2 regions of the Longispora urticae genome follow, and region 1 is predicted to be linked to the other one. Evidence: riboswitches for the same ligand, from Rfam matches in the RefSeq annotation. Region 1 holds a riboswitch; the other holds the start of a gene.
What was found. A riboswitch is a leader RNA that binds a small molecule or an ion and turns the genes downstream of it on or off. The one in region 1 is predicted to bind thiamine pyrophosphate.
Positions count from the first base shown of each region.

Region 2: it holds a riboswitch for thiamine pyrophosphate, as region 1 does, so the genes downstream of both, PT931_RS07465 (ECF transporter S component) here and thiE (thiamine phosphate synthase) in region 1, are expected to answer to the same signal.

Region 1 covers NZ_JAQZSH010000035.1:247,735-255,252, forward strand. Annotated here, with positions in the region: gene thiD (bifunctional hydroxymethylpyrimidine kinase/phosphomethylpyrimidine kinase) at 1-52, opposite strand, end outside; gene PT931_RS23670 (thiamine phosphate synthase) at 49-570, opposite strand; gene PT931_RS23675 (thiazole synthase) at 640-1,422, opposite strand; gene thiS (sulfur carrier protein ThiS) at 1,415-1,597, opposite strand; gene thiO (glycine oxidase ThiO) at 1,594-2,643, opposite strand; gene thiE (thiamine phosphate synthase) at 2,640-3,248, opposite strand; TPP riboswitch at 3,243-3,352, opposite strand; gene PT931_RS23695 (NAD-dependent epimerase/dehydratase family protein) at 3,466-4,485, shown strand; gene PT931_RS23700 (hypothetical protein) at 4,474-5,547, opposite strand; gene PT931_RS23705 (hypothetical protein) at 5,744-5,923, shown strand; gene PT931_RS23710 (hypothetical protein) at 5,920-6,270, shown strand; gene PT931_RS23715 (ABC-F family ATP-binding cassette domain-containing protein) at 6,314-7,518, opposite strand, start outside.
Region 2 covers NZ_JAQZSH010000014.1:682-8,199, forward strand. Annotated here, with positions in the region: gene PT931_RS07455 (energy-coupling factor transporter transmembrane component T family protein) at 1-229, opposite strand, end outside; gene PT931_RS07460 (ABC transporter ATP-binding protein) at 249-1,619, opposite strand; gene PT931_RS07465 (ECF transporter S component) at 1,718-2,296, opposite strand; TPP riboswitch at 2,315-2,419, opposite strand; gene PT931_RS07470 (hypothetical protein) at 2,545-3,147, shown strand; gene PT931_RS07475 (nuclear transport factor 2 family protein) at 3,158-3,628, shown strand; gene PT931_RS07480 (Fur family transcriptional regulator) at 3,671-4,072, opposite strand; gene PT931_RS07485 (metal ABC transporter permease) at 4,078-4,956, opposite strand; gene PT931_RS07490 (metal ABC transporter ATP-binding protein) at 4,953-5,714, opposite strand; gene PT931_RS07495 (metal ABC transporter substrate-binding protein) at 5,705-6,583, opposite strand; gene PT931_RS07500 (antibiotic biosynthesis monooxygenase) at 6,684-7,028, shown strand; gene PT931_RS07505 (hypothetical protein) at 7,025-7,518, shown strand, end outside.

The DNA of each region.
Region 1 (7,518 bases):
CGCCGCCGGAGTCGGAGCCGGCGACGGTGAGGGCGATCGGGGGCTGGCTCACGACGCGCCACCGACCCGGGTTCCGGCCGGCGCGGCGGCCTCCAGGGCCGTGAGCAGGTTGCGGACGGCCCGCGCCGGGTCACTCGACCGCGACACCGCCCCCAGCACCGCCACCCCCTGCGCACCCGCCGCCACACACTCGGCGGCGCGGGCCGGACCGTCGACGCCGCCGAGGGCGTAGACCGGCCGGCCGGCCCGCCCGAGCACGTCCACGCCGAGCGGCGGCCCGTAGCCGGGCTTGGTGGCGGTCTCGAAGATCGGCGACAGGCTGACGAACTCCGCGTCGGCGGCCGACGGCAGCTCGGCCAGGCCGTGGCAGCGCCAGAGCATGTCCCGGCGGCCGTGCACCGGGGTCGCGGTCGGGCCGAGGGTGAGCACCCGGCCGCCGAGCTCCTCGACCCGCCAGTCGAACTCCAGGTCGAAGAACGTGCCCGCCAGCAGCGTCACCCCGGCGTCGATCACCGTGCGCGCGAGGTGCAGGTCGGGGGTCTCCAGGACGACGATCAGCCGGTCACTCATCGGACGCCTCCATGGTCGGACGGGATGCGGGCGCCGGCGGCGCGCTCCGGGCACGCGGCACACGGCGGCTCACCACGACGGCAGCCCTTCCGGGCTGGTGGAGGCGGTGGCGTAGTCGCGGCGCGGGATCCGGCCGGCCCCGGCCGCCAGCCTCCCGGCGAGTACCGCGTGCCGCATCGCCACCGCCATCCGGGTCGGATCGGCCGCCCGGGTCACCGCGCTGGCCAGCAGCACGGCGTCGCAGCCCAGTTCCATCGCGAGGGCCGCGTCCGAGGCGGTGCCGATCCCGGCGTCGAGGATGACGGGTACCGACACCATCTCCCGGATCAACGCGAGGTTGTACGGGTTCCGGATCCCCGCCCCCGACCCGATCGGCGCCCCGGCCGGCATGACCGCCGCGCACCCGACGTCGACCAGCCGCCGCGCGAGCACCGGATCGTCGGTCGTGTACGGCAGCACCACGAACCCGTCGTCCACCAGCCGGGCGGCGGCGGCCACGAGCTCGACGGCGTCCGGCAGCAGGGTCCGGTCGTCCCCGATCACCTCGAGCTTCACCCAGTGCGTCTCGAACGCCTCCCGGGCCAGGTGGGCGAGCTTGACCGCCTCGGTGGCGGTGTAGCAGCCGGCGGTGTTGGGCAGGATCCGCACGCCGGTCTCGTCGAGCATCTCCAGCAGGCCGCCGGGGGCGTTCGGGTCGAGGCGACGGAGGGCGACGGTGACCATGGCGGTGCCGGAGGCCTCGACGGCCTCGCGGAGGGCGGTGAGGCTGGCCGCGCCGCCGGTGCCGAGGATGAGTCGGGAGTGCAGGGTCTCGCCGGCGATGACGAGCGGGTCGCCGTTCGGGCTAGCCACCCTGCACCGCCGTGAGCAGCTCCACCACGTCGCCGTCGGCCAACGCCGTGGACGTCCACGTGCTCCGGGGCACCACGGTCCCGTTGACCGCGACGGCCACCCCGCGCCGGTCCCCGGTGAGCGCCGACACCGTCCCCTCGAACTCGGTCTCCACGCCGTTGACGACTATCTTCACGAAAACCTCCCGGGGGCGAAGGGCGCGAGGTCGACGCTGGGTTCCCGGTTCAGGAGCAGCGCCGTGACCACCTCGGCGGTGATGGGTGCGAGCAGGACGCCGTGCCGGTAGTGCCCGGTCGCGGCGAGCGTGCGGTCGTCGAGCCAGCCGATCAGCGGGGCGTTGTCCGGGGTACCGGGGCGCAGGCCGGCCCGCGCCTCCACCAGCTCGTACTCGGCCAGTTCCGGGAGGACCTCGATCGCGGTGTCGAGGAGGTCGCGGACGCCCTCGGCGGTGACCCGGGTGGAGAAGCCGCGCTCGGCGGTGGTGGCGCCCACGACGACCTCCCCGTCCTTTCGCGGCACAATATAGACATATTTCCCGTCAATGTAGCCCCGGATCACGTGCCGGATCGACGGCTTCCCGCGCAGCCGGAGCACCTCGCCGTGCACGGGCCGCACGGGCAACCCGGCCACCGCGCCGCTCGGGGCGACCGCACCGCCGAGCCCGCCGGGGACGCCGGCCGCGCCACCGAGCCGCCCGGCCCAGGCCCCGGTGGCGACCACCGTCACATCGACCCCGTCCGGCGGGTACCCGGCCACCGGCACCCGGTCACGCAGCGCCGCCAGTACCCGTCGCGGATCCACCTGGTGGTCACCGGGCGTCAGCAGCCCACCCCGGAGCCGGGGCGTCAACGAGGGCTCCAACGCGCGCGGATCCACCTTCTCGGCCGGCAGGTCCCAGTCCGTGTACAGCTGGAGGAGGCGGGCGAGTTCGCGCAGGTCGTCGCCTGTCCGCCCGACGAGCAGCGTGCCGTCGTCGCGGTAGCCGACCTCGCCGAGCCCGGCCGCGAACTCCGGCCACCGCGCGGCACTGGCCAGCGACAACCGGAGCAGGTCGGCCTCGCCGAAGTAGGCCTCGGCGACGGGGGCGAGCATGCCGGCCGCGACGTTGGAGGCGCCCCGGGCGGGGTCGTCGTCGTACACCGTGACGTCGAGGCCCGCCGACAGCGCGCGCCACGCGACGGACAACCCGATGATCCCGGCCCCCTGGACCGCGACCTTCATGACAGGGCCCTGAGCAGCGCCTTCGTGGCCACCCCGGGATCGTCGGCCGCACTGACCGCGCCGACCACGGCGACGCCGTACGCCCCGGCCTCCAGCAGTTCGGGGACCCGTTCGAGGGTGACGCCGCCGATCGCGATGGCAGGCAGCCCGACGTGCGCCGCCGCCTCCAGCCCGGCAGGGCCGATCGGGTCGGACAGTCCGTCCTTCGTGGACGTGTGGTAGCAGGGCCCGACGCCCACGTAGTCGGCCCCGTCGACCAGGGCGGCCCGGGCCCCGACGGCGTCGCGGGACGTCGCACCGATGATCGCGGAGGAGCCCAGGAGCCGCCGGGCCACGGAAACGGGCAGGTCGAGGGCGCCGAGGTGCACGCCGTCCGCCTGCACGGCCAGCGCGATGTCGACCCGGTCGTTGATGAGGCACGTCGCCCCGTAGACCCGGCACAACGCCCGGATCTCGGCGGCGAAGTCGAGGAAGTCGCGGTCGTGCACGCCGTCTTCCACCCGTACCTGGAAAAGGGGTGCGCCCGCGGCCAACGCGGCCCGGGCGACAGCGACGGCGTCCCGCCCGGGTCGGGCGTCGGTGAGGACATGGAGGCGACCGAGCATGATGAATCTCCTCCCTGCGCCGGCATGATCCGGATCAGGTTCTACGGTCGGCGGCTCACATCCGCCCTCTCAGCCCGGTCTACCGGACTCCCGTGGGTTCTCTTGCGGCACACGTTAGCGCACCTCAGCCGAGGAGGGAAGCGCCGCGTAACTGATGCCTCACTGCACGGCTACGCCCCGTTCACCATGGTTTGCCGGGCGCCGCGATGATGGGTACATGCGGATGCTGGTGCTGGGTGGCACATGGCTCCTCGGCCGGTACGCGGCGGAGGGCGCCCTCGCGCGGGGCTGGTCCGTGACGTGTTTCAACCGCGGACTGACCGGCGAGGATGTCCCCGGCGTGCGCTCCGTGCGCGGGGACCGGACCTCGACCGCCGACCTGAGCCGGTTGACCGAGGCCGGGCCCTGGGACGTCGTCGTGGACACGAGTGCCCGCGAGCCCGCCGACGTGGGTCGCTCGGCCAGGGCACTGCGCCCGTGTGCCTGCCGCTACGTGCTGATGTCCACGGTGTCGGCGTACCAGGGCTGGCCTGCGGCTCCAGTCTCGGAGGGGTCATCGTTGTGGCCGTCGTCCCCGACAGCGAGCCGGGCCGATCCGGCCATCGACGCGATGAGTCCGACCGCCGGCTACGGCACGCTCAAGGCTGGCTGCGAACTGGTCGCCCAGCAGGTCTTCGGCACCGACACGCTGATCCTTCGTCCGGGCGTGATCCTGGGTCCGCACGAGTACGTCGGTCGGCTGCCGTGGCTGCTGCTCCGCGCCGCCCGAGGCGGGGCGATGCTCGCGGCCGGCGGCCCCGACCAGCCTGTCCAGCCGATCGATGTGCGCGACCTCGCCACGTTCCTGCTCCGCTTGGCGTCGGCGGAGGCCACGGGCGTCCACAACACGGTCGCCCCTCCCGCGCACGCCACCTACGGCGAGCTACTACGGACCTGCGTCGAGGTCACAGGTGGGACTGCGGACCTGGTGTGGATCCCGTCGGACTGGCTCACCGCGCAGGAGGTGCGCCAATGGACGGAGATCCCGCTGTGGCGGACCGCACCAGGCACCTGGGCGGTCGACGGGTCGAGCGCCCGAGCCGCCGGCCTGGAGTGCCGTCCGCTCCGGGAAACAGTCGCCGACACGTGGACCTGGCTCCGCACCGGTCACCCGACCCGCCACGAACGCCAGAACGAGCACGGGCTGGCACCGGACAAGGAGACCGAACTCCTCACGCGATGGCGGTCATTCCGGTAGGGCCTGCACGTCCGCCTCGCGATGGAAGGTCCGGATCCGGTCCTGCAACTCCGTCGCCTGCCGGTCGAACAACCACCGCGCGCCGCCCAGAGCCTGCCTCAGCTGCAGCAACCGTTCGGTGAGGCTGTGCACACGCTGCTGCATCGGGTTCAGGATCTTCGTCGCCGCATCGATGTGACCGTTCAGGACCTCGGCGGTCGCGAGGTCGATGCGCGCCCGGGACGGAACGGTCCGACTGTGCCGGTCGCGTTCTGCGAGGCGGACCTTGTCGGCGGCCCCGAGGCAGGCCCAGGCCCGGGCCTCGATGCAGCGCAGTCCGGCGGCGGCCGCCCCCACCGGATGGCTCGCGAGAGCCGCCTCGACGTGCACGACCGCCTGGCCCGGTCTGCCGGTCCAGTAGGACATCAGGGCCATGTTGCCCCGGGCCCAGGTCCGGAGCGGGGCGTGGTCGATCAGTTCGGCGTAGCGGTAGGCGGCTTTCGCCTGGGCGATGGCGGGAGCCCAGGCCGCCATGTCGAAGGAGGCGGAGGACATCAGACCGCAGAGTTGGCCCGCAATGAGATACAGGTCGGTCAACTGACCAGGGCGGCGGGTGCGTTCTAGAAGGGTGTAGGCGAAGTCGCGGGCCCGGCGTGCCTCGGCGAGAAAGAGCAAGGGCGGAACTTCCACATAGGTGTACGCCAACCGGCGCACCTCCGCCTGCAATTGTCCGATGGTCGCGTCGTCCACAGCGCCCCCGATCCGGCGAACATGTTCGGTGGACTCCAGGGCGGCCTCATGCGCGGCGGTGCGCTCCAGAACCGGCGAACGCGGCCACGACACGGCGGAAGTGGTGACCGGGCCGACGAGCACAGCGAAAGGCTCCTGCCACAGCGTGCTCGCCACCCGCCGCGCCGACGGCCTGGCGTTTCCCACCTGTCCGGCCATCCACCGCTGTAGTTGGCGGGTCGACAGCGTGGCCGGCTCGCCCAGGACCCGCGCGGCCCGGTCGAACCGCGCGCACCACTCGTCGATGGTGTGTTCGCTCCGCCGGATCAGATATTCGAGTCGAGTCCGGTCCACCGCCCCCGCCTTCCGCAGCCCGGATTCCGACGCTACCTCCGCGCCTTTCCCTCATCCAGCGTCAGCGGGAAACGTCGTCCCAATGTCGTACCGATGACGTGGTTCCGCCTATACAGCTGTACCAAAATGGAATGTCGTTTCAATGTCGTTCCAATGTCGTGGCACCGTCGTCCCCGTCGGACGGACGGTGGGCGGCATGACGATGACGTACCAGGTGCTGATGACCAAGGTCACCGGCGAGTTCCCCGAACCGATCACCCGGATGGCGGTGTTCGACACCCGGGTGCAGGCACTGGCCACCGCGAAGGTGTGGTCGACCACCCAGGCGGTGTGCGACGGCGCGTCCCGGGTCAAGGTGCTGGCGAGGCAGTCATGACGGAGGACACCGCGACGGCACTGGGCACACTGGACACCCACGAGGCCGACGGCCTGCACCGGATCCTCACGCTCTGCCTGCACGACGACCAGGCGGAGGAGGGCGACGGCGTGTACGCCTACTGGCTCGTCCCCGGCGAGAGCTACGGCCTGCACCACGACGGCGTGACCTGGACGGTGGCGGGCGGCGCGTGGACGGAGCCGGGGCACACGTACCGGCTGCTCAGGAACGGTCAGCCGACGATGCTGGTGCCGACGGAGCACGGCGACGAGTGGCTGGACCCGGACCACGGCCACGTGACGCACCACGGGCCGGGCGGCTGGGAGCTCTGGCGCTACAACTCCTGAGCCGGCGGGCGGGGCGCGCGAACCGGCGCGCCCCACATCAGCGTCAGCGCACGTCCCACACCGGCTCCGGCACCTCGGTGACCTCCCCGTCGGTCCCGAACAGCAGGAACCGGTCGAACCCCCGGGTGAACCACCGGTCGTGGGTCACCGCGATCACGGTCCCTTCGAACCCCTTCAGCCCCTCCTCCAGCGCCTCGGCGGACGCCAGGTCCAGGTTGTCCGTCGGCTCGTCGAGCAGCAGCAACGTGGCCCCGGACAGCTCCAGCATCAGGACGAGGAACCGGGCCTGCTGCCCGCCGGACAGGGTGCCGAACGTCTGGTCCCCCTGCGCGGCCAGCTCGTACCGGCCGAGGACGTTCATCGCGTCGTGCCGGACCCGGCCGGCCCGGTAGTCGTCGCCCCGCCAGAGGATCTCGACCAGGGTCTTGTCGTGCAGTTCGGGCCGGTCGTGCACCTGGGAGAAGTGTCCGGGCCGGACCCGCGCGCCGAGCCGGGCGACCCCGCCGTGCGCGACGGGGGCCAGCTCCACGAGGGGCACCTCCAGCGGGTCCGTGCCGCCCCGGCCGAGTAGGCGGAGGAAGTGGGACTTGCCGGTGCCGTTGGCGCCGAGGACCGCGACCCGGTCGCCGTACCAGACCTCGAAGTCGAACGGGAACGTCAGGTCGTCGAGTTCCAGCTGTTCGCAGATGACGGAGCGTTTGGCGGTCCGGCCGCCGTCGAGCTTCATCCGGATGTCCTGGTCCTTCGGCGGCAGCGGTGGCGGCCCGTCGCCCTCGAACTTGGCGAGCCGGGTCTTCGCCGCCTGGTACCGCGAGGCCAGCCCGTCGTTGTAGGCGGCCTTCTGCTTGTACATCAGCACCAGGTCCTTGAGCTTCTGGTGCTCCTCGTCCCAGCGCCGCCGGGTCTCCTCCATGCTGTCGTGCCGGTTGACCCGGGCCTCGTGCCAGCTGGCGAACCCGCCCGGATGCGTCCACGCGGAACCGCCCTCGACGGCGACGACCCGGTCGGCGGTGTTGGCGAGGAGTTCGCGGTCGTGGCTGACGTACAGGACGCTCTTCGGGGACTCTCGGAGGCGCTGTTCGAGCCAGCGTTTCGCGGGGACGTCGAGGAAGTTGTCCGGCTCGTCGAGGAGGAGGACCTCGTCGGGGCCGCGGAGGAGCAGTTCGAGGACGAAGCGTTTCTGCTCGCCGCCGGACAGGGTGCGCACGAGCCGGTGCCGGGCGGTGTCCCAGGGGATGTCGAGGACGG
Region 2 (7,518 bases), on a different contig from region 1:
TGCCCACGGCGGACAGCAGCAGCGGCCAGCACCGCCGGGCCAACCGGCCGAGCGGGATGCCGAACAGCGGCACCACGGCGAGCGTGCCGACGAGCGCGATGGCCGGCGCGACGGCGTCCAGCGTGCTGAGCAGCGCGAACGACAGGATCGTCGCCGCGCCGAGCTTGGCCACGGGCGAGCGCCGGGCGAGCGCGGTCTCCCGGACCACCAACGGTTCCCCGAACCTCATGCCACCACCCCGGGCGCGGTCACGCCGGCACCCCGCCGGGCAGCCGCTGCACCCGGTCCGCGCACGCCGCCACGAAGTCCGCGTCGTGCGTGACGATGGCCAGGCCGTGCCCGGAGTCCCGCAGTTCCCCGATCAGTACCACCAGCTCGCGCCATGTCCGCAGGTCCTGGCCGAACGTCGGCTCGTCCAGCACCAGGACGCGCGGGGCCGCCGCGAGCGCCGTCGCCACCGACAGCCGGCGCTGCTCCCCGCCCGACAGGGTGTACGGGTTCGCCGCCGCCAACCGGGCCAGCCCCAGCCGTTCGAGCAGCTCCTCGGCCCGTTCGCGCGGGGCGGCCAGCGTCAGTTCGTCCACGACCCGGTTCGTCACGAACTGGTGCTCCGGGTTCTGGAACACCGAACCGATCCGCCGGGCCAGGTCGCGCGCCGGCCAGCGGTGCGGCGGCTCCGGGGCGAGTGACGAGGTGAGCGTGCCCGTGGTGGGGGCCAGCAGGCCGCCCAGCAGGAGCGCCAGGCTCGACTTGCCCGCGCCGTTGGGGCCGACGAGGGCGAGGACCTCCCCGGCGCGTACCCGGACATCGGTCGGAGCGAGGGCCGTCGTCGTCGCACCGGCATACCGGAGGGTGAGCCCCTCCCCGGTCAGCAGATCCTCGACCACACCTCGACGGGTACCGGGGGCCCTGGTCCCCGCCCCCGTGAACCCCGGCACCCACACCCCGGCCGCCGCCAACGCCCCACCGTGCCGCGCGAACACCTCGGCCGGCACCCCGTCGGCCAGCACCCCGCCGCCCGGCTCCAGCACCACCACCCGGTCCACCAGCGGCAGCGCCTCGGCCACCCGGTGCTCCACCAGCACCATCGTCGTGTCACCCACCGCCCGCCCGATCGCCGCGCGGACCAGTTCCGCCCCGACCGGATCGAGATTGGCGGTCGGCTCGTCCAGCAGCAACAGGTCCGGCCGGGCCACCAGCGCCCCGGCCAGGGCGAGCCGCTGCTGCTCGCCGCCGGACAGCGCGTCCACGGGCCGGTCCCGCGGGTACGGGAAGCCGACCAGCCGGAGCGTGCCGTCCACCCGGGGCCAGATCTCCGCGCGCGGCACGCCCAGGTTCTCCAGCCCGAACGCCACGTCGTCGCCGGACCGGGACATCACGAGCTGGCTCTGCGGGTCCTGGAAGACCACGCCGGCCGTGCCAGCGACGGTCAGGGTGCCCTCGCGTTCGCCGGAGTCCTCCGGGAGCAGGCCGGCGAGGGCGGCCAGCAGGGTGGACTTGCCGGCCCCGGACGGGCCGAGGAGCAGGACGCGTTCGCCGCGCTCGATGGTCAGGTCGACGCCGCGCAGGGCCCAGGCCCGCCGCCCGCCGTGCCGCCAGCCGAAGCCGACCAGCCGCACGGCCGGGCCGGGCGCGGCGACCGTCGCGCCGCCGGCCGCACCGGGCGCGTCGGTCGCTCCCCGCCCGGCCGGTGCGGACGCGGGCCTGTTTCGCCGGGTCACACCAGTTCGCGGTCCCGGCCGGAGGGGAACCGGTCCAGGACACCGGTGCGGGCCAGCGCCTGGGTCAGGACGTAGCCGCCGAGGCCCGCGACGACCACCGAGCTGACGGTGCCGATCGCGACGTAGGGCAGCTGGTAGGAGGCGAACGCGAAGTCCTTGTACCAGGCCACCACGTCGAACGCCGTCGCCGCGATCCCGGCGCCGGCCGCCGCGAGCAGCGCCACCGGCAGCCTGTAGCTGCGGTAGAGGAACGCCGCGAACACCACCTCCGCGCCGAGGCCCTCCAGGAAGCCCTGGAGCAGCACCGTCATGCCCCACTTGTTGCCGAGGAACGCCGAGACGAGCGCGGCGAGGAACTCCACCAGCACGGCCGCGCCGGGCTTGCGGATGATCAGGGCGCCGAGGACGGCCGGGAGCAGCCAGACGCCGTAGATGATCGTCGCGCCGGGCGGGAAGAAGGTGAACGCGTTACCGGCGACCTCCCAGAGCCCCGCCATCGCCCAGAAGATGACACCGAAGGCGACGGCGAGGACCGCCACCACCACAATGTCCACAGTGCGCCATTTGGTACTCATAGTGAAAGTCTCCCAGGGGTGAGCCGGGGAGCGACTCCCTTCGCCGGCATTACCCGGATCAGGTGTGGAGGGTCAGCGGTCGCCCGCACTCTCAGCGCTGTTCGCGCTCCCCTGTCGTATGCGGGCACCACCGTAGCAGCACAGGGCCGTGACCTGGAGATCAACAGCCGTTTCCCCGGATCCGGAAACTGTGAGATTCCTTGGACGGATGCGGGACTCGGCGCCCTGTCTGCTATTCACTGGGGGGTATGAAGCTCTATGCGGAGTTGCCGGCCCGTCGCACCCGGCAGATCGTGGCGGACGTCTCCGCCGTCGGCTGGACCGCTCTGTGGATCTGGCTGGCGTACCTGCTGCACCAGGCCATCAGTACCCTCGCCCAGATCCCGGACCGGGTCACCAAGGACGGCGACAGTCTCCGCGACTCGCTGAACGGGGCGGCCGAGGAGGCGCGGAAGATCCCGTTCGCCGGCAAGGTGCTCGGGGAGAAGCTCGCCGACGCGGCCAAGGTCGCCCAGTCGGTGGCCGAGACCGGCAAGGACGGCAGCGAACTGGTCGGCCAGATCGCCCTGTTCACCGCGATCGTGGTCGGGGTCGCGGTCACCGTGCCGATCCTGCTGTTCTGGATCCTGGCCCGGACCCGGTGGATCCGGCGGGCCGGCACCGCCGTCATGCTCCGCGACGAGCCGGCCGGCGAGGACCTGCTGGCCCTGCGCGCCCTGGGCACCGCCGGCCTCCGCGAGCTCTGGGCGGCCGCCGAGGATCCCGCCGGTGGCTGGCGGGCGAAGGACCCGGACACCGTGACGGCACTGGCCACCTTGGAGCTGGCCACTCTGGGCCTCAGATCCCGGTAAGGTGCACCATATGTCCGCAATCTTGGAGACGATCGACACGCTGTACGCCGCCCTCGACGCCAGGGACGGCTCGGCCATGGCCGCGTGTTACCACCCCGAGGCCCGGTTCCGTGACCCGCTGTTCGACCTGCGGGGCCCCGAGATCGGCGCGATGTGGCAGATGCTGACCTCCCGGAGCACGGACCTGCGCGCCGAGGTCTCCGACATCCGGGTCACCGGCGACACCAAGGCCCTGGCGCACTGGACGGCCCGGTACACGGTGGGGGCCCGCCCCGTGGTCAACGAGGTCCGCGCGGCGTACCGGTTCGCCGACGACGCCCGGATCATCGACCACGTGGACGCCTTCGACCTGACGTACTGGGCCGGTCAGGCGCTCGGCGGGCTGCCCGCCCTGGTCACGAAGATGCCGGGCGGGGCGGGCCTGCTGCGCCGCAAGGTCCGCCGGCAGCTCGACGCGCACATCGCGAAGGCCGGCGTCTAGCGGGCCGGCCCAGCGGGAGCCGGGGTCATGCCTCGGCCCGGGTCAGGCGCGCTTGGCCGCGCACTCCGGGCAGGTCCCGAAGATCTCCAACGTGTGCGCCACGTCCACGAACCCGTTGTCGCTGGCCATCTTCTCGGCCCAGCGCTCCACGGCCGGCCCCTCGACCTCCACGGCCTTGCCGCAGCTCCGGCAGACCAGGTGGTGGTGGTGCCCCGTGCCGCACCGGCGGTAGAGGTGCTCGCCGCCGGGCGGGCGCATCACGTCGACCTCGTCGGCCTCGGCGAGGGCCTGCAACGTCCGGTACACCGTCGTCAGGCCGACCTTGTCGCCCTTGCCCCGGAGCATGGCGTGCAGTTCCTGGGCGCTGTGGAAGCCCTGCACCTCGCCGAGCAGCTCCATCACGGCGGAGCGCTGCTTCGTGCTTCTGGGTAAGGGCGCAGTCATAACACTCACGTTACCGGGCCGAGGACGACGTCCGGCGGCTCGGTATGGGCCGTGTCGTTCGGAGCGCGCACCGGTCTGCGGCGGCGCAGTACGGACGCGAAGGTCGCGACCAGCACGAACAGGCCCACGGCGAGCACCACGATGAACGCGCCGGGCGGGGTGTCGACCTCGGCGGCGAGCAGCACGCCCGCCCCGGAGACAGTGACCCCGATCACCATCGCCGCCACCAGGGTGGCCGTGAAGCCCCGGGTGACCTGCTGCGCGGTCGCCACCGGCACCACCATCAGCGCGCTGACCAGGAGCAACCCGACGGCACGCATCGCCGTCGTGACGGTCACCGCCGTGGTGACGGCGAGCAGGACGTTCAGGAACCGCACCGGCAGGCCCGACACCCGGGCGTGTTCCTCGTCCTGGCTCACCGCGAACAGCCACGGCCGGCCGAGCAGGGTCACGCCGAGCACCCCCGCGCCCAGGACCAGCATCGCGGTCAGGTCGCTGCGGGAGGTCCCGTTCAGGGAGCCGAACAGGTAGGACTGCAGGGTCGAGTTGGTGCCCTGTTTCGACAGCGAGATGAGGACGACGCCGCCGGCGATCCCGCCGTAGAACAGCATCGCCAGCGCCACGTCCCCGGACGCCTTCGCGCGTTCCCGGATCAGTTCGATCGCCACCGCGCCGGCCGCCGAGACGAGAACGGCGGTGAGCACCGGGGACGTCTTGAGCAGGAAGCCGATCGCGACGCCGGTCAGTGCCACGTGCCCGATCCCGTCGCCGATCAGCGACATCTTCCGCTGGACCAGGTAGATGCCCACCGAGGGCGCGATCAGGCCGATCAGCAGCGCCCCGATCAGGGACAGCTGAAAGAACTCGTAGCTCAGGAAATTCACTGGTTCAGCTCCCAGCGCGGGGTGGTGACCGGCGCGTGCGGGTGCTCGTGCACGTGGTCCGGGCAGGCGTGCCCCGGGGCCGGTTCGGGGGCCGCGCCGTCGTGCACCACCACCCCGCCGTGCAGGACGACGCTCCGGGTGATCAGGGGCTCCAGCGGGCCGAGTTCGTGCAGGACGACGACCACGGTGCCGCCGCCCGCGACGAACTGGCGGAGCGCGGCGGCGAACGCCTGCTGGCTGGCCGCGTCCACCCCGGCGGTCGGCTCGTCCATCACCAGCAGTTCGGGCTCCCCGCACAGCGCGCGGGCGATCAGGGCCCGCTGCTGCTGGCCGCCCGACAGGGTGCTGACCGGCTGCCGGGCCATCGAGGACAGCCCGACGGCGACGAGCGCGGAGTCGATGGCGCGCCGGTCGGCGGCGGTCGACGGGCGCAGGAAGCCGCGGCGGGCCAGCCGGCCGGCCGACACGAGCTCGCGGACCGTGGCCGGGACGCCCGAGGAGGCGCCGACCCGCTGCGGCACGTACCCGATCCGGGATCTGTTTCTCAGTCTCGCCAGCGGCTCACCGAACAGCTCGACCGAGCCCGACGCGACGGGGGTCAGCCCGAGGCACGCCTTGACCAGGGTGGACTTGCCGGAACCGTTGGCGCCGAGCAGCGCGACGACCTCGCCGGGCGCGATGCCCAGGGAGACGCCGCGCAGCACGGGCCGACCGTCGTAGGCGACGACGAGGTCGCGGGTCTGCAGGATCAAGAACACCCCAGTGCTGCACGGATCTGGCCGAGGTTGGACCGCATAATCTTGGCGTAGTCGTCCGAACTGCCCTCCGGCAGGCTCTCGATCGGGTCGAGCACCTCGGTCTTCGCGCCCGCCCCGGCGGCGATGGTCTCCGCGACCTTCGGGCTGACCAGAGCCTCGGTGAAGATGACCGTCGCCTTGTGCGCCTTGGCGGAGGAGATGATCTCGGCGATCTTCTGGGCCGAGGGCTCCTCGTCGGGGCTCAGGCCGGCGATCCCGACCTGGGTCAGCCCGTAGCGCGCGGCCAGGTAGCCGAAGGACTCGTGCGCCGTGACGATCTCGGTGCGCTGGCAGTTCTTCAGCCCGGCCGCGTACTCCTTGTCGATCGCCTCCAGCTCGACGCGCAGGGCGGCGGCCCGGGTCCGGTACCCGTCGGCGTGGTCGGGGTCGACCTTCCCGAGCCGCTCGGCGACCTTGTCCGCGATCGTGGCCAGCCGGGTCGGGTCGAGCCAGACGTGCGGGTCCTTGCCCGAGTGGCCCTCCTCGACGATGTCGGTGAGCGGCTGCACGGCGGCCACGTCGAACGCGCGGTCCTTGGCGTTCTGCGCGACGGCGTCGTCCACGGCCGGCTGGAACGTCGGCAGGTAGACCACCAGTTTCGCGTCGGCGATCAGCGCGGTCTGGGCGGCGGTCAGCTCCAGGTCGTGCGGCTCGGCACCCGGCTTGACCAGGTTCGTCACTTTGATATCGGTACCGCCGACCCGCTCGGCGACCCACTGGAACGGGTAGGCGGAGACGACGACGTCGGCGCGGTCCGCGCCCGAGCAGGCGGCGAGCGCGCCGGTGGCCAGGACGGCGGCGGCGACGAGGGCGAGGGGGCGCGTGAACATCCTTCAACTCTCCTCGCTAATGGGAATGATTGTCAACTTCGGTTACGTAAGATGTGAGTCAGGTCGCCTACCGGTTCGGACAGCCGGGTAGGTTGACGGCATGCTCGTCGTCAATCGCTTCCGGGTCGCCACCGACACCGCCGCATTCACCGAACGGGCGCACGCCGCGCTCCGGGCGCTGGCCGCCTGCCCCGGGTACGTCTCCGGCCGCTTCGGGCGGGCCCCCGACGAACCCGACCTGTGGTGCGTGGCCACGGAGTGGAAGTCGGTCGGCGCGTACCGGCGGTCGCTCAGCAACTTCGACGTGAAGATGTACGCGACCCCGCTGCTCGCCCAGAGCATCGAGGAACCCAGCGCGTACGAGGTGCTCGCCAGCCTCGAACCGGGCGGCGAGCTCGTCGTCGCGGAGGGGGACTGGGTGCACGTCGAGGAGGGCCGGCGGTGACCGAGCCCCAGCCCCCGGGCGCGGAGGTGCCCCGGGAGACCGCCCAGGACGCGGTGCCCCCGGGCTACGCGCCCGGACCGGACGTCCCCCAGCAGACCCCGCCCCAGTCGCCCGTCGACTACGGCAAGCCGTCCTACGGCGAACCCGGCACGCCGGCACCCGTCGCCCCCCAGCCCCCGGCCGGCCCCGGCGTCCAGCCCCCCTTCGTCGCCCCGCCCACCCAGCGCGACCAGCGCCGGATGTGGGCCGGGATCGGGATCGGCGCGGCGGCCCTCGTGCTGTGCGTCGGCGGCAGCATCGCCGGCTGTGTCGGCCTGACCCTGTGGCTCGACGCCGAACAGAACCAGGAGAGCGAGGCGGCGGTCGGCCGCTACCTGAACCCGCTCATCCGGGGCGAGTACGCGAAGGCGTACCTCGAACAGTGCTCTGACCTGCGCGAACTCGAAACATCCGAGGAGTACGCGTCGCGGACCTCGCAGCGCCCCAAGCT